Regions from separate parts of the Rummeliibacillus sp. SL167 genome, predicted to be linked through region 1. Evidence: riboswitches for the same ligand, from Rfam matches in the RefSeq annotation. Region 1 holds a riboswitch; each other region holds the start of a gene.

Region 1 (7,687 bases):
GGATCCTTTTTGACTAACCGTACAGCCAAGTCACTTTTTAAGCCAATCATCGAAAGCTTTTGACCTAACGTATCATGCAGATCCCTTGCAATTCGTTGTCTCTCTTCGTATACACTTAATTCGGAAATGCGTGCATTTGCCGTTTTTAATGCGCCCTCAAGTCTTTTACTTTTATTTTCACTATAAAGATAGAAAGGACCCAAAATCGCACTAAATAAAATAATAACGATCAAGGGAATCTCTTGAATAAATAGATCTGTTTCGATAAAGAATCCTCCAATGACTGAACCAACCGTCATTGCAATATGAAGTCCATACATAATATAAAATCCTACTGTATGGCGGATTTTTCCTATAGAAAATGCCGTAAAAAAAGCAAAATATATATATCCAAACAATACTGTCATGGCTGCATTAATAACCATTCCAAGGGCAATCCACATATAGACAAGCCCATTTGTCGCACTATAAGCAAAACGAAAACAGATTAAATACATGATGAGAACTGCAAGTGCGATAGACCCTTCAAGCTTTGATGCCGAATGAAATATTAAATAAAACGGGATAAAGCAAAACGCAATCCATGCGATCATACTCATCACTGGATTTTTTGGAAAGACACTGTACCATTTTGTCACGTAAACTTTCACCGCCTTTTAGCTACTTCCATTATATCAAAGAATGGTTATTTTGCCCTGACCCTACCCTATTGTTACAATAGACCCTTTACATAATCATCATTTTTACTACAATAAAAATGGCAAGTCTTAATTATATAATTTTTTGACTTTTAATGATTAGCTCTGTTTAATCATATTGATGACATATTCGATTCATCACAGGTGAGCTCTTTTCTGTGAATGAACATCAAGCATTCTCGACAATGTTCGGTAAGGAAGCTTGACCTGCTCTCATTTACTGATTAGAGTTGAAACATCCCATATTTATAATAAAGCCAAATCATTAAATCATTCTTAAACTTTTACACTGGAGATGGCACAATGGATTCACAAGGAATCATTTTAGACTTAGATGGAACAACCTTAACAAGTAAGAAAACTGTTCATCCGTTATTAGTTCAATATATACAAACACTCAGAAAAAGAGGACTATTGGTCTTTATCGCAACAGGTCGTACTATTTTTGAAGTTCAACGAATTCTCCCAAAAGAATTTGTTGTGGATGGAATCGTCGCATCAAATGGGATGAATGTTTTTGCTGGGAAGAAACAGATATATAAAAGTGAGATTCCTGCAAACACTGTTCAGCATTTAATAGAAGAATCAATTGAATTTGGGATCTATCATGAAATTTATCACAAAGATGGAACATTAACCGCACAAATAACGCCCTTCCAAACAGAAACTTCAACATCGATATCTCACAGACACGAAAATGTAAAATGGACAACTGCACTACATGCCAATCATGTCGAAAAAATACTATTCTTTGATGAAAACACATCACTTGTTGCTGAGTGGTTCGAGACAATAAAACAACTACAAAAAGACTATGCTTTTTCCGCTGCATTATCTTCATCTGATTTAATAGATGTGAACGGAGCCAATGCAACAAAGGCTATTGGGGTTACCACTTTACTATCTGAATTACAGATTCGCTTTGAAGATGTCATAGCATTTGGTGATGGAGGTAACGATATCCCATTATTTGAAAAAGTCGGAAAAAGTATCGCCATGAAAAATGCACGTCAAGAAGTTCAATTGCAAGCAGATGAAGTAACAACATATACAAACGATCAAAACGGTCTATATCATCAACTACAACAGATATTCCATTAGACCTTTATCGACAATATTATTTCTCAGGAAATATATTATGACAAAATTCTTATTTCCTAGATTTTCGTTTCTACATCCAGCATCCGACCCAAAGTTTTCTTTCGGTAGCCTCGCTCTAGCTTTCTTAAGAGACGAGGCTATCTCTTTTTATCTGGATTACCACTTTGTGAAATATATCACCAACTAATTTCAATAGATTTTCACGTTTTCTTTTAACTGGTCGTTTTTCATGACATTCGAGCGGAAGGTATTTGGATCATCTTCACTCCATATTTTCAGCCCTAAACCAAAAAATCCTTAACCTCCAAAGAGATTAAGGACCTTCAATTGTTTTATTGTCCGAATTGTTTCGTTTCGACACCTTAGATCACGGTTATTTCTTTAAAAAATCAAAGTTAAAGGTCTCGTCGGATATAGGTTCAACTTTAGCAATTGCGTAGGTAGATCCCTTTTGTGAGAAGAAATCATAGGTGGAGCCTTCATTTCGAATGCCATTCATAACAATAGGGTTGATCTCTTCCTCTGGGAACATCGTATCTAACCCTAAATTCATGAGTGCTTTATTGCCGTTATAGCGTACATAGGCTTTCACTTCTGGACTTAAACCTGTTTCCGCATAGATATCATCTGTATATTTCATTTCGTTTTCATATAAATCTAGCAGAAGCTCATAGCCCCATACTTTTAATTCGTCCTGTTTTTCTTTTGAGAACTTTTTAAAAAGATTTTGAGCGAAATATCCTGTTGCCACACCATGAATAGATTCGTCCCTTAAAATAAGAGAAATTACTTCTGCGCTATTTCGTAAAATTCCTTGTCCACCCAAATATAAAGGATAAAAGAATCCGGAATAAAATAAAAACGATTCAAGCATAACAGACGCAAACATAGCTTTCCATAAACTTTCAGGGTCGTTTTCTTTAATAGAAGAATAGATATCAGCGATTTTTTTCGCTTTATATTGTAGAAATTCATTTTTCTTGACCCAAGCAAAGATCTCATCAATTTCATCGTTATTGCACAATGTTGTGAAAATATAAGAATAGGATTTTGCATGGATAGCCTCAAATGCGTCAAACACTGTTAGTACAGCCTTTTCTTGTAGGTCTTCATGGTATCTAGCAATTTCGTTCATCCCTATATTTGTTTGAAGCGTATCCAGTAAAGTAAGTCCGCCGAATACTTTTGTATACGTATCTCGAAACTCGAAGTCTTTCCACTGCTTCAAATCTTTACTAACTGCAATTTCTTCAGGAAACCACATTTGTTTCCACTGCTGATCCCAAAATGTTTTAGCCAAATCACTCGTTGGTTTATTCCAATTGACCGCTTCAAATGGTCCTATATTGAACATGACACACATTCCTCCAATGTTTGCAAGCGTTGGCGAACATAATAAATCGACTTAATGCCGCGCATCCATGCATAAATATAAAGTTTCGCAAGGCGCTCAGTTGTCCATTGATCCGTTACATATAATGTCATTGAAATACCTTGATCAACATGTTTTTGAGCTGTTGCATATAAATCAATCATACGATAACTATCAACATCATAAGCTTCTACATATAAATGCTGATTTTCATTATTTAAATAAGGCATTGGATAAATGGTCCGGCTATCCGCATAATCACGAATTTCTACTCTTTCCGTACATGGAGCAATGGATGCTGTGCAACTACGAATGTAGGAAATACTGCCTGTTGGTGCAACAGCGAGACGATATGCATTAAATACGCCATATTTCATAACATTTTTCTTTAACTTTTTCCACATATCCGCTGTAATGATCGGCACATTTCCTAGTGCTTTTTGTACTTTTTCAGTTGGCATTTTTTCTTGTTTATGGATGTAATGCTCAAAATATTGGCCATTTGCATACTCACTTTTATCAAATCCATAAAAAGTCTCGCCTTTTTCTTTTGCAATTAGCATGGAAGCTTTTAAGGAGTAGTAATTTAATGCTTCCATAAAGAAATCAACGAATTCGATAGATTCATCTGAACCATATAGAATATTTTCCGTAACAAGATGTCCATGAAGATTCATCGTTCCCAATCCAACCGAATGCATCAATTTATTTGCCTTTGCAACAGAAGGGACATTGACGATATCCGTCATTTGAGAAACATTTGTCAGTAGACGCATAGCTGTATCAACTAGTTCTTCAAAGTTATTTGTTTCTGTCGCATGATGAATGTCTAAAGAACCCAAATTACAAGATACATCTAAGCCATATTCGTTTGGCTTGTCCATGTCTGTAATAATACTGGTCGTTTGAACTTGCAGAATTTCCGTGCAAAGATTGGACATTTTCACCCGACCAAGACCTTTTAAAGGATGAACACGATTTACATTGTCATCGAATATTTCAAATGGATAGCCTGATTCAAATTGTGTTTTCTTTATTTCTGTATATAATTTCCGTGCATTTAAGCGTTTTAATTTACGAATATTGGGATTATCCAATAGTTCATAATACATCTCAGTAATACTGATTTCACTCATGCGCTTACCATATTCTTTATAAATATCATAAGGACTAAATAAAACGATATCTTTATCTTTTTTCATCAATTCGAAGAAAATATCTGGAATGATGATGCCTGTTGACAATGTGGCAAGACGAATTTTTTCATCCGCATTTGGTTTTTTCGATGAGATAAATTCTTCAATATCCCCATGGAAAATATTTAAATAGACCACACCGGAGCCATTTCGTTGTCCCAATTGGTTGGAATAAGAAAAGGCATTCTCTAATAACTTCGCAACGGGCATGACACCGCTTGCACGATTTAAGATCCCTTTGATTGGATCCCCTAATGGGCGCAAATCGGTTAATAAAGTACCAACTCCACCTCCTAAGCGAGAGAGTTCTAAACAATAGCCAATGTTTTCTGCAATGCTGTTCATCGTATCATCCATCGCTAATTTAAAGCAACTGACCAACTCCCCGCGCGCTTTTTTACCACTGTTTAAAGCTGTCGGTGTGGCAGGCTGATACGATTCCATCATATGATGAACAGCCTTTTCAGCTAGCTGTTCGTCGCCTTGTGCTAAATAGAGGGCAATGATGATGATACGATCCTCATACTTTTCTAAAATTTCCTTTCCATCTCGGCTCTTCATGGCATACCCTTCATAAAATTTACTGGCACTCATAAAGGATGGAAAGCGAAAATGATAATCATAAGCATATTTGAATAATTTTTTGATAAATTTCATGGAGTACATTTTCAAAAAGTCTTCTTCGTAATATCCTTCCTCCATTAAATAGCTTATTTTTTCTTCTAAGTCGATAAAATAGCGCATTCTGACATTGACATTTTCCAAAAAATATTTGCGTGTAGCTTCTTTATCTTTTTGCAAATCAATGGTTCCTGTTGAACTATATTTATTTAACACTTCATTGTTTAATTTTAAGTATTCTTTCATAAAGAAACCTCTCTCTCAAAAACGTTTTGATACTGATCAACGATTGCCGCATAATCCCGTGGAAATCCCCGTAGTTCTATTTTTCGAATAATAGGCACATGGTATTTTCTGCTGATTGTATCTGCTGATTTGCAAAAAACGGAGTGACCAAAATTGGAATTTCCGCTAGCGATCACACCTTTACAAAAAGAATGATTGTTTTGAAGAAATTTCTCAACAATTGGTGGCACATCGCCCAATCCGTCTGTATAAGTAAAAACGAAAAAGGGTTCTGTCATCATCAAATCTTCTGTTATTTCAACATTAGGCAATCCTAGCCGATGAATGATGGATCGAACATTTCCCGTTCTGCTGGCAAATGCAATCATATGGCGATCTTACTAATCTCTTCGTTCATTTGCGCAACATCTTGGATTAGTTCCCCATTCAACTCTAAAATTGGAACGGATAAAAAGCCTGCTTCGACTATTTGTTGTTTTGCTTGTTCATCTGTATCTACATTAATTAATTCATATTTTCCCTCAAAGCCTGCTTCTTTTAAAAATGACTTTACAAACATGCATTTTGGGCAAATTGTTTTCGTATAAAGTTTCATAAGATCTCCTCTTTCTTTAAAAAGTAATTTACACTTTTACATAAGTAACACAAAAAGCTATCCCCTTCTTATCGGGAATAGCTTTATTTCAAAATGGAAACAATTAGGTCGATGGAAATGCAGACTTATTTGCCCCCATTTCCTAGCCCCCGAAAAAATGTGCAATTGTTTATTAGGCAGGTCTCCTGGCTTATGCTTCACCCTACTAGTCACCTTCCCATGTAAAAACATAGTGGCTATTGACATTCGTTTCACATTTACAGTTGCGGGGACAGCATCAGATTCTCACTGATTTCCCTATTAATCTACATATAGTAGAACCAAGATAAACAACATACTATATATTGTGATGTTATTCTAATAATATCATCTTCCCGCTTTTTGTACAAGCGACTAAAGTTTGTTTTTAAACTTTAAATTGTTTCAAGAATATACGGGTCTATCCAAAAAGTCCTGCTTCAAATATTAGTTATAAACTACTGTTTCTCTTCAAACCTGCGTAGGAATCAGGTGTCATGATTATCCAATTTCATTTATAAAATATCACGCGTGAGAATATATTTTACTTTTGAATCCAAAATTGTAAGTGACATTGAAAAATGAAAATATTAAAAAAATATGCCACTTGCATAGATTAAAAGAGTCTGCAAATATATAGAAATTCTATAAAATAAAGTTTCCACATTCCTATTAAATGAACTCTTTAGCTTATTAATTTACCTACTAATTTTGCCATACATCTTTAAAATAATCGGATAATATGCCTTCTCCTTGAAATCTATCTTCAAGAACAGTTTGTACTTGTTGTAATTCAACTTTAAGTTTTCCGCCACTATCAGGGAGAGAACCTAAATAAGAATATTGATACACTGGGTCATCAGGACATAGTTCATAAGCACGTTTTAACATCGAAATTCCTTTTTCTTCCCAATGTTCATAATCACCGAAGTAATACGGAAACTGTGAAATCATATAACCAAAACACCAAAGAAAATCTTCATTTTCCATAAAATTGGTCAAACCAAAATATGTGACTTCATTTAGCATAATCTCTAACTCATTAGAATCTAATTTTTCGCCCCCTATACAGTCCTCTTCGACCAAAACATACCAGCAAAAGAAACCAAGCCTAATAAGAATTTTCAAATTTTCAGGATTCTGCTTCCACTTTTTTGTGAGGAATGATTTTGCTTCATACCATCTTTCTTGACTTTCCACTATGTCAACTTCATTCCACCGCCAATCAATCATAATAGTGCATCTCCTTTCCTAGATAGCAACTTCTACTGATGATGAACCCAAAAAATCAATCCATCAAAATATTACCATGAAGTATTTTTCTTTTTATGCAATGTCCATTCATAAAGAGCACTTCCTATCAAGCATTGGAAAAAAACAGCCTTATATAAAAGTATCGAAAGCCCATTTGATTCATTGTCTGTACTTGGATATAAGGAAAGCCGTTTTGAAATGGGGTACTGTTCAGTTTGAAATATAAAAACATCCCACCAATACTTCCGACTAAAATAAAAAATAAACTACTATGTACAGCATTCCTCTTCTTTTTTTCCATTAAAAAATTCACGATAAATAAGAGAAAAGGTGTTACGAGCGCAATAAGATATGCATTGCCTTCATAAATAACATCATTTGTGATATCCGCTATCCAAAAACAGCAGCATTATACAATTACAACAGCTAAAATATTGATTAAAAGTAGTCTAATATATTTCATCATTAACTCCCAATATTTATATTTTGCGTTTTCTATGATTTGACCATCATTATGCGTAAAAGTTGCATAGCTTAACTGAACTCTATTAATTATTTCGATGACTGGTACTAGCCTAACTCTTCA
Region 2 (7,687 bases), on a different contig from region 1:
AATATTCGATGTAATCGCTGTAGCTGCTCCTGTTAAAAATCCTGCCGCAGGTCCAAATGAAAATCCCGTTATCACAACAATTGCAGTTACAGGTTTAAAGGCAGGAGCCCATACAAATGCTGCACGGCCAGCCACCGCAATGGCAGACATTACAGCAATGATTAAAATTTCTCTTGGCTTTGGCTTTTTATGCTCAAAAGACAGAAAAAAAGGGATGCAAGCAAGGATGACCATAATAAGTGAAAGAATATTATAACGACGATCTTGCCACAAAGTGACACCTAATAATAAACAAAGTGGCGTCAAGATGAGCACGATTATGGATGTAATGATAAATTTTTTCTTCAAGAATGGATCATTCGATTTTGTTGTTGGTTGCATTGTTCAATCACATCCTCACATGTAATAGCATTTGAAAATAAATGGCGAGACATTCGATGAGCAGCAGTTGTGTAAAAATGATTGCCACTGTAAAAAGTTCGTGTCTCATCAGTAGAAACAATTAATCCGTCGAAAAAAAGTGCACAACGATCTGAATGGGATGCAGAAAATTCAATATCATGCGTGACCATAACAATCGCTACTCCTTCTTCTTTTAGTTGCTCTAAAAGAGTTGCTAAAACGGTTTTAGAAGCTGCATCCATTCCCTTTGTCGGTTCATCAAGTAGAAGAATTCGAGGTTTTAATAATAAAACCTTTGCTAGGGCTACCTTTTGCTGTTCTCCCCCGCTTAAATCATATGGATGTCTTTCAAGCAGTGATTCTAAGTTAAGTTTACGAACGATTGTTTGAATCTGAAGATTTTCTTCTTCTTTTGTTAGATTTTGTGTTTCGACAGTTGATTGTAATTCCGATATGACAGATTTTGTGACAAAAAGCGTTTGAGGATTTTGAGGAAGCACTGCCAAACATTGATGATATAACTCATGATTTGAAATTTTTCTTAGCGGTTTTCCATCAATCATTATCTTCCCTCGATAGGCCTTCAGAATACCAGACATTACACCTAAAGCCGTTGTTTTTCCTGTACCATTGCCACCAAGAATACTAATGACTTCTCCCTGATTCACGTCGATTGAAAAACCTCTTAAAACATCTAAACCATCTTTTTCATAACGGAACCAAGCGTTTTTAACACTTAAAACCGTTTTCTTTTCAAAAGATCTATCATATATTTTTTTCGATTGCCATTCCTGTGCCTTAAAGTTGTTGGTTAACCATTGCCGACCATCTCGAATGGTTAATGGTGCATTTGTTTGGCTTTTTAATGCATGGTGAATTCGAAGTGGAGTTGGTAAGCCCCCTAACATGGGATGATGCTGATCTACGTGTTGTAAAGCCTTTGCCACTTCTTTAGGCGTACCATTGCAAATAATAGCTCCTTTATCCATGATAACTACTCTGTCCGCTATGGGATACACTTCTTCTAAACGATGTTCTACTAAAAGAATCGTCAAGCCAAGTTCCTTGTTTAGCTTATGTAAAGTTGCGATAAATTCACTTGCAGCAATCGGATCCAATTGAGAGGTCGGTTCATCTAAAATAAGCAATTTGGGTTGCATCGCCATTATCGCAGCAAGATTCAAGATTTGTTTTTGACCGCCCGATAATTCCATCGTGTTTTTTCGAAACCATGTTTGGATGCCAAAAAAATTGGCCATTTCAGCCACTCTCCGACGAATGGTCATTGTGTCAAATCCTAAGTTTTCTAAACCAAAAGCGAGCTCATGCCAAACTTTATCAGTCACAATTTGATTTTCAGGACTTTGCATAACAAAACCTATTTCTGAAGCAGCAATTTTATCTGAAAGTTCGTTTAGAAGTGTTCCATTATAAAGAACACTACCAGTAGCATCACCATGTGGAGTAATTTCTCGCTTTAAATGTTTTACCAGAGTACTCTTCCCACAACCAGATACTCCACATAACACAACAAATTCCCCTTCTTCTATTGATAGATCGATATGGTGTAAAACGGGCTGTTCCATCTGTGGATAGCTAAAAGTTAGTTGTTGGATATCAATGAACGCCATTTGAATGCCTCCCAAAGCTCAATAATAATTGGTAATGCCAATAGTAAAGTATAAGTTGTATATAATAGTAAAGATATGGGCTGCAACGCTAAATCACTAAATGTTGGGTAAAAATAATAATCCGTATATCCTAAAAAGCTTCCAATAACATTGATTGTTATCAGTATGAACATTATTGTCAGTGTTAGGGCATCTCTTTTTTCAAAAGAAAATAATGAAAATGTAGAGCGTTTCGGTAAACCATATCCTCTAGCCTTCATGGAGTCAGCTGTTTCAATGGCGTTTTCTAGTGCCCAAGTAATTAGAATAGATAGAATGTGAATGCCACATTTGATACGATGCAATAAATTCCCAGAAGTCACATCCATACCGACTGCCCTTTGCGCTTGAGTGATGGCGCCAATTTGTTGTTGGAATCGAGGGACTAGCCGAAGCGTTAACGAAATGATTAAGGCAAAGGCTGGCGAAATTTTACCAAATAAATAAAGAAATTTATCCGAAGTCATTAGCTTATTATAACAGCCAAACCAAAAGATAACGGTACAAATCATAACTGACATGGCAAATCCATAGACAATGGCCTCAATCGTAATAGGATTATCATCGATATATAGAATGATTTTTTCACCATCATGACTAATTAAAGGATTGATCAAGGCTGCAATGACAAACAAAGGAACCATCCATTTTAAAGAGCGGAGAAATGATTTTTGATTGATTTGCAAACTTAAAAGAATGGACATTGCGAGTGAAATGATTAAATAAATTGGATGCATATAAAACATCGTTAATCCTATCACAAAAACAAAATATAAAAAAATCACAATTGGATGATAGTTAGCAAAAGCTTTCAATAATTTTTCCTCCTTCACCCATTACAAACCTATATCTCTGCCATTATCAACCGTATATTGCCAAACGATATGGTCGCCATCTTTAACCTCATAACTTCCACAGCCAATACCTGGATTTTTTCCATTGACGCTATACATCCAGCCAGACAATTTTCCAGCGTCTTTTTCGTATAAATGATTGATGCCTTCTACATAGATACTTCCATATTTTTTAGCAGCACCTTCATATTCAAAATGAATGTGATGCTGTTGTAAGGCACGTAAAGTAATGTCCCAAGCTGAATCGTCCTCATGTTGAATTTCATAGGTGGATGTAGAAAGTATCACACCATTTTTCGGTACATATTTTGCACTTTGTAAGGCTGGCTCTAATCTTTCATAATTTTCTTTTTTCAAAAGTGTGTCAACACGAATGGATATGGTGACATATTTTTTCTTTTCAGTAACAGTTGCTTGCTTTGCTGGATTTTTTTCTTTATGTGTTGTCGTTGATTTCTTTTTCGTTACAGTATTTTTATCTTGTTTTTCTTGTTTAACTACCTTATCCTTTGTTGGTTTTGTTTGTTGCTCTTTGCCTGCAGATTCTTTTTTAGGAGATGATATCGTTTTTTCTTGATTTGAACCATTGTTTTCAACTGTTGATTTTTCTGTTTGTAATGCTGTATCTTGCTGTTTTGAATTTGTCGTTTCCTTCTTAAAATCACTTGTTGTTTCTTTTTTCTGTTCAGTTGAGCTAGCTGATTTTTGTTGCTGCTTTTGTGTTTTCTCCTGTGGATTTTTGTTTTTTTCTGAGCCTTCTACAACCTTCACTTTTCCTTGGTCAAGGGTTGTTCCTTGTTGTTCTTGATCATGTTGTTCAACAGTTTGAACCTTACAACCTGAAAGACATAGTACTGCGATGATAAAAGACAGTACAATAAATTGTATCTTTTTCAAAAAAATACACCTCCTAAACTAGATGGGAATAGGGTGTTAGAAGTAAATTCTAACACCCTATGATTCTATTTACTTTCAATTGTTTTATTTCGATTTAACAATAATCGTCTTGTTAGCACTTTTATTTTTGGCAGCATCTTTGACATAGATGGTTAATTTGGTACCTACTTTTTGTTTTTTAATAGACAATGAGAATTTACCTTTTGAAGATACTGTGCCATATTTAATGATTTTTTTATTTTTCACGACATATACTTTAGATTTTGCTTCTGCCGTACCTGTAATTCTGGTCGATTTTTTCGTCACTTTATGGACTTTCGGTGCTTTTGGCGCTGTTTTGTCTACAACTTTAATCTTGACGATTTTACTTTTATTTTTGGCTGAATCTTGGACATAAACTGTTAGGACTGTTCCTGCCTTTTGTTTTGGGATAGCCAATGAGAATGCGCCTTTTGTAGAAGCAGTCCCAGTTTTGATTACCTTATTATTTTTGATCACATAGACTTTTGCTTTCGCTTCAGCTGTCCCTGTAATTTTTGTCGTGCGATCACTTACTTGACCGATTTTTGATATTTTTGGAGCCGTTTTATCAACTACTTTGGCAGTGATTGATCCACTGTTGTTCTTTCCTAAGTCTGTCGCAACGATTTGAAGGGGAGTCCCTGCTTTTTGCTGTTTGATTTTAACAGAATATTTTCCTGTGAAATTCGATTGAGCTGTCCCAATGATTTTGCTACCATTCTTTACTGTAATTGTGGCATATGGTTCTGTTTTACCTGTGATAGTCGTTGCATTGTCAGCAACTGTAGCAGCAGTTGGTTTTTCAGGTGCCTTCACATCATATTGTAGTTCGTCAGCATTAGCATCTGTTGTCATATTATAAAAGCTATTTTTCCCGTTTACAAAACGGTCATAAGCTTGTAGAGCGCGATTCGCTTGGTCTGATGAGATAACGTTAGGTTCCTTTGCCTTTGGCGCATTTTTGAAGCCACCTGTAATACTATCATATGTTGTAAGCAAGTTGGAAATCGTCCAAGCTCCATTTTCTTTCACAAATCGAACGTCTGTTTTCGGATCCACTTTATTGGCAGTTAAACTAATAATTAGCTGAGATACTGTTTCTGGGCTATCATCACCGTAGTAACCGACAAATCCAGCACGTTCATTGATTTGATTGCCTAAATATGAATAGGCTTTTTCAATCGCCTGTTGAACGGATTCTTGATTAGAATAGTTTGCTAAAGCCGTCACAGCCATAGATGTAGCGTCCTTATCTGCTCCCCATGCTTTATCCCAACCAAATGCGCCATTATTTTCATCTTCATCTGTAAATTGAGAAGCTAATAGCTTGGAAACTAATTGTTCACGGCTTAATGCTTGATACCTCTCGCCCGCTGGTAAATGATATGATTTTGCATCCAATGCATACAGCATATAATAGTTATCCATATCGTAGAGCAGATCTTTTTCTTGCGCTGTTAAATAGGCATCTGCCATCAGTTGAATAAGGTTATAACCGCCAACATTTTCCGCATCTTTTCCGATGGCTGTAACCGCTAAAATTTGTTTTGCATATGCTGATGGTGAATCTGAAATAGCTCCTTGCTTCGTATCTAATTCATTTACAAGAGATTGATAGTATTGTTCATAATAATCTTTTGGGACAATTGGTAGATTAGCTCGTGCCAAATCTGTGACAATATCACAATCGGCGAATGTTGGATTTGGTGTGATGCTTAAAAGAAAAGCGCTTGAAGAAGAAAGGGCATTTTGATAGCTAACATCCTTGCCAACAGTCGTTGTGACAGTTGTATTTTCCTCTGCATGAGCAGTGATGGTAGCAGGTAATTGAGATGCTACCAGTAAACTAGCTAGTGAAATCGGTGCGATCCACTTTTTAAAAGATTTGTTTGAATACATATAAGAGCCTCCATTCTTTTGCATAATTACAGATTGATCTGTCTTGTTAGGATAGAGGCAATTAAATTTCTCCATAAAAAAACTTTACATCAAAATGTAAAGAGTGCTTGGACGTGAAATGTCAATAATCATTATTTGTCATTTCATTGTTCCACACCTCCCCCTCGAAGATCAGAAACGCAGATAAAAGCAGGTTTCCTGGCTTATATGTACATGAATATTCGCACCTTCCCAGCTAAAAGCCAGTGGCATACACGATTTTCAACATATTTACAGTAGCGGGGCTGCATCAGACTTTCACTGATTTCCCTATTATCCTAATACGCATTAGGCACTTTTATCTAAGACTATGTAATTGTTATTGTTTATAGTATTTCATATTCACTAAAACATGTAAATGCTTTTTTTACTTGAACGCCATTTTTTTGTAAACGTTATAAAACCTCTACCAACCAACATTTTGATTAGTAGAGGTTTTATAAGTTACCCGCGGCGACATCAGACATTTTGTTCTTCGCTCCTTTTTGAATGCTCCTTGTAAGCATTGAGTTGTTCTTCTGTTAAATGATTGATAAAAAAGTAAAAGTCTTTCGATTCTAATCCATACTCCTCACAAGCACTACAATATCGTTCATATCCTTCTCGATATATATCCATATATATCTCCTCCTGTTATATAACAAATTTTATTGCTGTTAATAATATATAACAGAAATAGGCGGTTGTCAACAGAATTATCTGAAAAATTAATAATATATATTTATCCTGCATTCAACAGGCAGTAAGATCCTTCATCAAGACAAACGTATATTTTCATAAGCGACCGCCCTATCCTTTGTATATGAAAAAGCATGAAGAAAACAACTGTATAAAGTTTTAATTTATGACCGCTGCCCTAAAACATTTTCAATTCATAAATCAAAAGATTTCGTACATAATGGTGCGCTGTTACTATGTGTGTAAATCAAATTTTTGAAATATGAGTAAAACCCAAACTTCAATTTTTATCAAGAAGTTTGAGTTTTAAGATTTGTTTTATTTGAACATCCTGTTGAACTACATCCAATTGGGCAGAATGAAGACGTTTTTCATAGTTATGTTCATACACGCCCAATATTGTAAAAGTGGTCCCCTTTTTTTCGGATACTGTCTAATCAACCATATCCTCTAATCTACATATTAAATAATATGTTTGAAATCCTTAAATCGATGATGAGTCATTAAACTAATGGTTACATACGCAATAAGAGATAATATGATGGAAGTTGTGACAGTATGCATGCCTAAAAAAGTTGTTTTCCATTTTTCATAAATCAAAATATAACTGATTAAGCCAACAAGCATCGATGAAACGGCTCCATATTTGTTTCCTTTTTTCCAATATAGACCTAATACTACAGGCCAAACAAATACGGATTCCAGACCACCAAATGAGAAAAGATTGAGCCAAACTAATAGATCTGGCGGTTTTAATGCAACAATAATAACAGCTACACCTATTAAAGTAGTGACAAAAAAGCTTAGCTTCTTGATTTCGTCATCATTAGCTTGTGGCTTTATAAAGTTTAGATAAATATCTTTAACAATTGTAGAGCTTACAAGTATTAAGAGCGCATTTACGGTAGACATAATAGCCGCCATTGGTGCCGCTAATACAACACCTGCCAAAAACGGTGGCAGCACTTTTAACGTTAAAAGTGGCATGACTTTATCGCCAATATCCACACCTGGTAATACGGGGCGTGCGAATACCCCTGTTAAGTGCATGCCAAACATCACGGTGCCCAGTGCAATCGTTCCGATAATGATAGCCGAGTGCATGCTTGCCGAATTCTTATAGGACATGGCACGTACTGCGATTTGCGGTAGACCAATCACACCAATACCGATCAAAATCCAAAACGTTGATACATAAAGAGGTGTTAAACTACCATCTGCTCCAAA
Region 3 (7,687 bases), 140 kb from region 1:
ACCAATATTCCAAATACTGTTCCTATCTGATATGCGGCAATCACGATCAGATAAGCGACAATTGTCGTCACGCCAACCACTAAAAGGACCAGAAAAAGCCCTTTCGTCTTTCTGAATTGTCCTTTATTGAGCCCGATGGTTAACCATTGAATAAAATGACCGATCCACCTCACTGGATGGGGCATCTTAGGTGGATCACCGATTAATCGATCAAGGATCACACCGATTGTACAAGCGATTAAGTGTGCTAATACGAACATTTTATAGCATCCCCTTCGCTCGTTTATAATCTTGTAATGCAATACGTGTCGTTTCATATACACCGTGACCAATTAGTTTTCCGATACCCGTAATTGTTCCCGCATACTCAAAGAAGGGGCCTATTTGTGTAGCTGCAATTAGTACACTATCTGTTGACGTTCCAGTTGCAATCGTATTTGAAACTTTATCTTGAATTTCCTCCATTGCTAATGCTTTTACTTTCGCTTCCGTTGCCGTTATCATCGCTTGCATAAAAGACTCATCCGTTAATGTACCATTGATGAAGACCCACGTATTGATCGTTCCAATATGTGGCTTTTCAGAACGTTCATAGACTTTGGAAACATCGACCGCGTTTCCCACACCTGCTGTGACAGCAACAACAATACTGCCGATCAAAGACGAAAAATCTCTAATGACAACGTGTTCTGATGCCACTGCTGTCATCATAGCTACTGTATTAGATGGTGAAAAGCCATGCTTTTCAAGATATCTTCTTAACTCTTCATGGGCATCCTCACACATATACTCTTTATCCACTGAACGATTGATAAATGATTGGAACCAACCAAATCCCGCATTGTGAACAGCAGAGGAAACTGTTTTCAACGGAAAAGATGTTTGTAATTCAACAAATTCATCACGAATCTTTATTTGCTGGGCAGTGATGACAGAAGAAGCTTGTCTCTCTTCCTGTAATTCTGGTATTAACGTAATCTGTGGTTTCGGCAATACGGGATGCGGATAGCTGGATACTCTTGTATGGTAAACATCCATCACATGTTTCTCTTTTAAAACTTCATGTGGCTCACCTATTGAGCTAATTTGTCCATTTTCAAGTAAAAGCAATCGATCACAATAAAGAGAAGCTAGATTCATATCATGAAAAATAGAAATGACTGTCAATCCATTATGCACGACTTCATATCGAATCATATCCATTAGTTTTCGTTGATGTTCGATATCTAAATGATTGGTTGGCTCATCTAACAGCAATAGATCCGAGCGCTGTGCCAATGCTTGCGCCACAAAGGTACGCTGTTGTTCACCACCGGAAAGAAATTCTAACGGTTGATCTTTGTATATGGTGACTCCCGTTTGCTCCATCGCTGTGACGACAGCTTCCTCATCCTCTTTTGTCCATGTTTGAAGCCAGCTATTTTGATATGGATAACGTCCAATTGATACCGTCTCACGAACAGAATGTGAGAAAGAATAGGCATGCAATTGGGGTAATACAGCCATTTTGCGTGCTAATTCTTTTGTGTCATAATTTTCTCGATTCTTCCCATCTATCAAAACTGTGCCGCTTGTTGCTTCTATGATTCCACTAATCAGTTTAATAAGTGTTGACTTTCCACTCCCATTCGGTCCTAGAATACCAACAAATTGTCCCTTTTCCACTGTAAATGAAATATTTTTTATAATCTCTTTTTTAGGGTCATAACCACCACTAAGTTGTTCAACAATAAGCATTCCTATGCCCCCTTCGTTCTACGCTGACGGAAGAAAATATAAGCAAAAACTGGTGCCCCAATAAAGGATGTAATAATACCAATCGGTAATTCCGTTGGTGCAATAATCGTTCTCGCCAGCAAATCACAAAGAATCAATAATGATGCCCCATTGATAAAAGATAAGGGCAATAGATGGCGATGATCAGCTCCAAACATTAATCTCGTCATATGTGGAACGACCAAGCCAACAAAGCCGATCGTTCCCGATACCGCCACTGCGGAACCAGTCAAAATAGAACCTCCAAGCAAAAGAAGACGTTTGCTTCTTTTTACATTGACCCCTAAATATTTGGCCCGTTCCTCTCCAAATAACATAGCATTAAGTTCACGACGATTGACCCATAGCATCAATGAACCAATTATGATGAAGGGGAAAATCATCTTGACATAAGGCCAACCGCGCATAGATACACTCCCCATCAGCCAGCTAATAATTTGACGAAGTTCTTCTCCTGTTAAAGCAATCATCAGGGAGATAATAGAACTTAAAAATGAGCTGACGATAATGCCGGTTAAAATCAGTGTTTCCATCTTCATCATGCGATCGACCAATTTTGCAAAGCCCAAAACAATAAACAATGATACTAGAGCACCTATCATACTGAATATTGGCAATGTATAAATGCCTAAAATAGGTGTCGTAATACCGAAAAAAAGCGTCACCACAGCCCCCACTGAGGCGCCAGATGACACTCCTAACGTATACGGATCAGCAAGCGGGTTTTTTAACAATCCTTGAAAAGCAGCGCCTGCAATCGCTAATGCCGCCCCAACAAGTCCTGCTAGTATGACACGTGGCATACGAATTTTCCATAATATATTTGTTGCCGTTTCATCAGCTCCAGTATTCCATAACGTACTGATTGGTACCTCTACTGAGCCTATGGAAATACCGAGCCATACACTTATACATAAAATGATAAGCGCTACGATATATCCCATTACCATTTTTCTCATTTAAATGCCTCTGGATAAACAGCCTTTGCTATTTCCTCTAGCCCATCGGCAAGACGAGGACCTGTACGAGCTGTCAAATCTTGATCCACTTTTACTACGGCATCATTTTTAACAGCTGTAATACTATCAAAGCCTTGGCGTTTTTTCACTTTCTCTACGATATTTGGAACATAGTCCTCCATTACAATAATGGTATCAGGATTACGTTTAACGATTTCTTCTGTATCAATTTTAAACCAACCTGATTGATCGTCTACCACATTTTTAATCTTCGCTAAGTCAAAGATTTCTTGCATAAATGTATCTTTACCTGCCGTAAAAATATCCGGTTCATCTGCCGTTTCCACAAAGGCAGTACGTTGTTTTACATTCGCTACTTTAGCTTGAACATCTTTTACTTTTTCCTTCATACTTGTAATAATTTGATCTGCTTTTTGTTCTTTGTTTGTAATTTGGCCAAGCTGTTTGATCGTGCTATAGGTTTCTTCAAAACTTGTCGCACTTTTTACAACAAAGACAGGAATACCTGCATCTTTTAACTGTTGTAATCCAGCCTCTACTGATTTTGCATTAGATTCATGTGCAAATACTGCATCAGGTTTTAGGCTCAATACTTTTTCAACATTGAATTCCATACCGCCTATTTTTGTCTTTTTAGTAGCGGCTTTGGGATAATCATCGTTATCATTTACCCCTACAATTTCATGTTCTAAACCTAATGCGAATAAGATTTCTGTATTACTTGGAACTAATGAAACAATTCTTTTGGGTGTTTCTTTGAATTCTATATGATTACCAAGTGCATCTTTCACCGTCATTGGGTATGTAGATGTTTTGTCATTGGTTTGAGAAGTGGTATTTGTTTTATCAGTAGACGATTGCTGAGTATCTCCTTGGCTACACCCAACAAGTAAAACAAATGCCATCATCAACACGCTTACTAGTTGCCATATTTTTTTCATGAAAAGTACCTCCTTCAGCATAATAAAAAACCTCTCAATTCATTCGAGAGGCATCATGATTCCAGTGTAGTGCATACACTGTCACCCATCCTATCCTCGTAGTCATTGTTGGCGTGATCCTATACGGCAGGTATCCTGGCTTGTGTTCAACGCTCATCGTGCCTTCCCAAAAATTTTTCAGTGGCTATTTACGAATCACTCACACTTACAGTGGCGGGACCGCATCGGACTTTCACCGACTTCCCTTTTCACTCAACATTTTAGCAGTGTCAAGAACCGTACATTGATTTTCTATTGAATTGCTTATCATTATACCGAATATTTTGCTTTTGTAAAAGACAGGCGATGAGATATTGAGAATTTTTTAGTATATATTTTTGATACTTATAGCTATTTTTTACTAGTAATGATATTTGTACTGTTAATATAAAATTTCACGCATGTTGATTTTACAAAAATCAGGTGCCCCTATTTGGCATAATTACTGAAAAGCCCTGTGTTTTTAGAACCATTTATATAGATCTTCGCTGCGGCTTGCTCGACTCCTCGAAAATGTATACGTATTTTCTTCGTGCGGTGCCAGTTTAGTGAAGCCCATTCAATATCACGCGGGAAAAACGGACAGTTGAGACCCCACAGCGAAGCGATTAAGGAAAGGAAGCTAAAAGCGTCACGTCCTTTGGCAACACCTGAGTGACCAACATCTTGTTAGCCCGAAGTAATCGGACTTTTGCGAGCAGTTGATCCCCATCTATCTTTCTCGTTTTTCTCTAAATCTTGAGACATAGGTGGCTTACTGTCCTTTGAAGCGGGATAAAATTTAGTCAACAGAAAAAAGCCAACGAAACAGCGATTTCGTTGACTATTTTCTATTAATAATGGTTGAGCAGAAAAATTGCTTAACTAGTATGCATTTTAACCCCGCAAACAAAAACAGAAGGATATTTTGTTCTGATGTAACCAATGCACTAAAAATTACATTTTTTCCGGTGCTGATACACCAATCAATTTTAGAGCATTTGCTAATGTGATGCGCACTGCTGTAATTAGGGCTAGTCGTGCTTCAGAACGTTCTTTGTTGTCGTCATCTAAAACTTTCTCTGCATTATAAAAACTGTGGAATGTTGCTGCTAGTTCTTGGATGTAGTTTGCAATACGATGCGGTGCGCGTACACGTGCTGCATCTGCTACAATTTGTGGAAAGTCCCCTACTTTTTTCAATACTTCAATATCTTTTTCTGATGACAATGTATCAAGATGATCAATTGAAACCGCAAAACCTTTTTCTGATGCTTGACGTAAGATCGAACAAATTCGCGCATGAGCATATTGAGCATAGTACACTGGATTTTCGTTTGATTGCTTCACAGCTAAATCTAAATCGAAATCTAAATGCGTATCGCCTGCACGCATTGCGAAATTGTAGCGTACAGCATCTAAGCCAACTTCCTCAACTAGTTCACGAAGAGTAACTGCATTCCCCGTTCGTTTTGACATTTTGACTTTTTCACCATTGCGTAGAAGATTAACCATTTGGATTACTTCCACTTCTAATACATCACGATCATAGCCAAGTGCTTCGATCGCAGCCTTCATACGTGGGATATAACCATGATGATCGGCACCCCAAATATTGATCAGCTTGTCAAAACCACGACGTAATTTGTCTTCATGATAGGCGATATCTGGTGTTAGATAAGTATAGGAACCGTCTGATTTGATCAATACGCGGTCTTTGTCATCACCAAACGTAGTAGAACGGAACCAAGTAGCACCATCTTGTTCAAATACATGACCGTTGTCTTTTAATTTTTGAAGTGCTGTTTGAACTTTTCCTTCTTTGTATAAGGATGTTTCAGAGAACCAGACATCAAAATCGACACGGAAGTCTTTTAAATCTTTTTGGAGTTTGCCAAATTCGTGTTTTAAACCGTGTTCACGGAAAAATTCAAAACGCTCTTCTTCAGGTTTTTCTAATATATCTTTACCATATTCTGCAGATAATTCTTTCGCAATAACAATGATATCTTTCCCATGGTAGCCATCTTCAGGCATGTCCGATTCTAAACCTAGTGCTTCCCGGTAGCGTGCTTCTAATGATTTGGCCAATTTTGTAATTTGATTACCAGCATCATTAATATAGTATTCACGTGATACATCATACCCTGCAAAATCTAACACATTACATAAAGAGTCCCCAACAGAAGCACCACGAGCATGCCCTAGATGTAAATCTCCAGTTGGGTTTGCGGATACAAATTCGACTTGAATTTTTTCGTTATGCCCCGCATCGGTACGACCATAATTAACATCTTGATCGAGAACAGTCGCCACAACTTCGGCCAAGTAGTCCTTTCGTAAAGTAATATTCATAAAGCCTGGCCCTGCAATATCGATTTTTTCAATATTTGTGCCCTCGGTTTCAAGGTTTTCCAAGATGGCTTCTGCAATAGCACGTGGTGGTTTTTTTGCTAATTTTGTTAATTGCATAGCGATATTCGTTGCATAGTCACCGTTCGCTTTGTTTCTTGGTGCTTCTAGATGAATGTTCAATGCATTTGCATCTTCTACAAGATTTGCTTTTTGAATCGCTACAACAAGCGCTTCTTTAATGGTTTGTTGTACTTGTTCTACTGCGTTCATTAATTTCCCTCCGTATAGTTCAGTTCTAGACAATAATCTCCGACAGATTGTTCGCCTACTAATAATTCATATTGCACATAAAATCGACCGTTTTGAATAGATTCAGACGATTCAAATTTCATCTCTTTTGTCAATGTTACAATGGGTATTTGACCATAATTACTATTATAATGACCTTTTCTTGCTTGTCCAAGTACAAATGGCATTCGCATTTTAATGTCACCATTTCGAATGATAACCGCATCTTTTTGACCAAATCGTAAAGTTGTATTTCTATGTTGATCTTCTTGTACTTCTTCGTATCGTAAATAGATTTGATCGTTTTTTTGCATAATTGTGCCCTCAGACCAGAGTTCAAATTTCTCCGGTGCTGTATCTTGTTGTGTAATCGTTGTTATAATTTTTATTTTTACGGGTGCTGTCAGTACATCTGACATTTTATGACGCCTCCGTTTTCTTTTTGATGTAACCTTTTTATTATAGGATAGGAATCTACTTGTTTTCAAGATGCAACATTCAAATGATGGTTTATTATTTTCTTTTAACAATAGATCAGTATGATAAAGCAGACTAAAATACATAGATTTATCAATTACGCCTCAGTATAACTGCATCTGGACTTTTTTCGAGCTTGTTCAAAAAGCTCCGCTTCAAAATCCGTGACAGCTTCTTATAGACAATTCACTAAATTCCACTACGGCTTGCTAGCTTTTTTCGCGGGACATTGAATGAGCTTCATTGAGTGGGCACCGCACAAAGGACATGCGCATGCATTTTCGAGGACTCTAGCAAGCCTCCGCTGCAATTTATAAAACGGCATGAAAAATATGGAGTCTTTCACACTTCCCAGCTTTTATCAATGCACAACTCACCTGTTCTTATTCGAATCAATTTCATAACTCCAAATTCATACAAAAAACACGAATATAATCCCTTCAAACATTAAATTTGTGAAATTGTTTTATTCGACAAAATTAGTGTTTTTCCTTCGTTTAGTTTATCTAAAGACATCACATACTAGATTCAACGATGAAGAAAGGAAGCGATTGGGATGAATAGAGCTGAATATCAACGGCAGCGAAAAAAAAAGCTACGACTACGGAAAATCGTTATTTGGGTTATCGTGTGTGGCTCAGCACTTGCATCTGCTCTGCTGTCACTCCGAATATATGCTCAAATTACAGGAGCTCCTTCTTTAACCGTCCCTAAAGCAACGGTTTTCTTAGACGCAGACGGAAAGCAAATAGGAGATAAATTCTCCCAGCAACGACGGTACTGGGTCGATCTTGATGAAATCTCTCCCTTTGTAACAAAAGCACTTATTGCAACGGAAGATCAAAATTTTTA

The links. Region 1 has a riboswitch for cobalamin ahead of FEZ13_RS11720 (glutaredoxin family protein). Riboswitches for the same ligand answer to the same signal wherever they lie in the genome.
Region 2: another riboswitch for cobalamin. It lies ahead of FEZ13_RS04320 (Ig-like domain-containing protein); the one in region 1 lies ahead of FEZ13_RS11720 (glutaredoxin family protein).
Region 3: another riboswitch for cobalamin. It lies ahead of FEZ13_RS12315 (ABC transporter substrate-binding protein); the one in region 1 lies ahead of FEZ13_RS11720 (glutaredoxin family protein).

What each region holds. Positions count from the first base shown of each region.
Region 1 covers NZ_VCBM01000002.1:44,424-52,110, reverse strand. The annotation lists gene FEZ13_RS11745 (sensor histidine kinase) at 1-638, opposite strand, end outside; gene FEZ13_RS11740 (HAD family hydrolase) at 1,002-1,799, shown strand; gene nrdF (class 1b ribonucleoside-diphosphate reductase subunit beta) at 2,173-3,153, opposite strand; gene nrdE (class 1b ribonucleoside-diphosphate reductase subunit alpha) at 3,141-5,234, opposite strand; gene nrdI (class Ib ribonucleoside-diphosphate reductase assembly flavoprotein NrdI) at 5,231-5,602, opposite strand; gene FEZ13_RS11720 (glutaredoxin family protein) at 5,599-5,829, opposite strand; cobalamin riboswitch at 5,988-6,170, opposite strand; gene FEZ13_RS11715 (hypothetical protein) at 6,553-7,080, opposite strand.
Region 2 covers NZ_VCBM01000001.1:956,723-964,409, forward strand. The annotation lists gene FEZ13_RS04300 (ECF transporter S component) at 1-381, opposite strand, end outside; gene FEZ13_RS04305 (ABC transporter ATP-binding protein) at 345-2,033, opposite strand; gene FEZ13_RS04310 (energy-coupling factor transporter transmembrane component T) at 2,006-2,887, opposite strand; gene FEZ13_RS04315 (DUF4430 domain-containing protein) at 2,909-3,823, opposite strand; gene FEZ13_RS04320 (Ig-like domain-containing protein) at 3,908-5,743, opposite strand; cobalamin riboswitch at 5,915-6,097, opposite strand; gene FEZ13_RS04325 (transcriptional regulator) at 6,242-6,400, opposite strand; gene panF (sodium/pantothenate symporter) at 6,923-7,687, opposite strand, start outside.
Region 3 covers NZ_VCBM01000002.1:183,451-191,137, reverse strand. The annotation lists gene cbiB (adenosylcobinamide-phosphate synthase CbiB) at 1-260, opposite strand, end outside; gene FEZ13_RS12325 (adenosylcobinamide amidohydrolase) at 262-1,737, opposite strand; gene FEZ13_RS12320 (FecCD family ABC transporter permease) at 1,740-2,735, opposite strand; gene FEZ13_RS12315 (ABC transporter substrate-binding protein) at 2,732-3,697, opposite strand; cobalamin riboswitch at 3,806-3,993, opposite strand; gene argS (arginine--tRNA ligase) at 4,673-6,340, opposite strand; gene FEZ13_RS12305 (YwiB family protein) at 6,340-6,777, opposite strand; gene FEZ13_RS12300 (transglycosylase domain-containing protein) at 7,392-7,687, shown strand, end outside.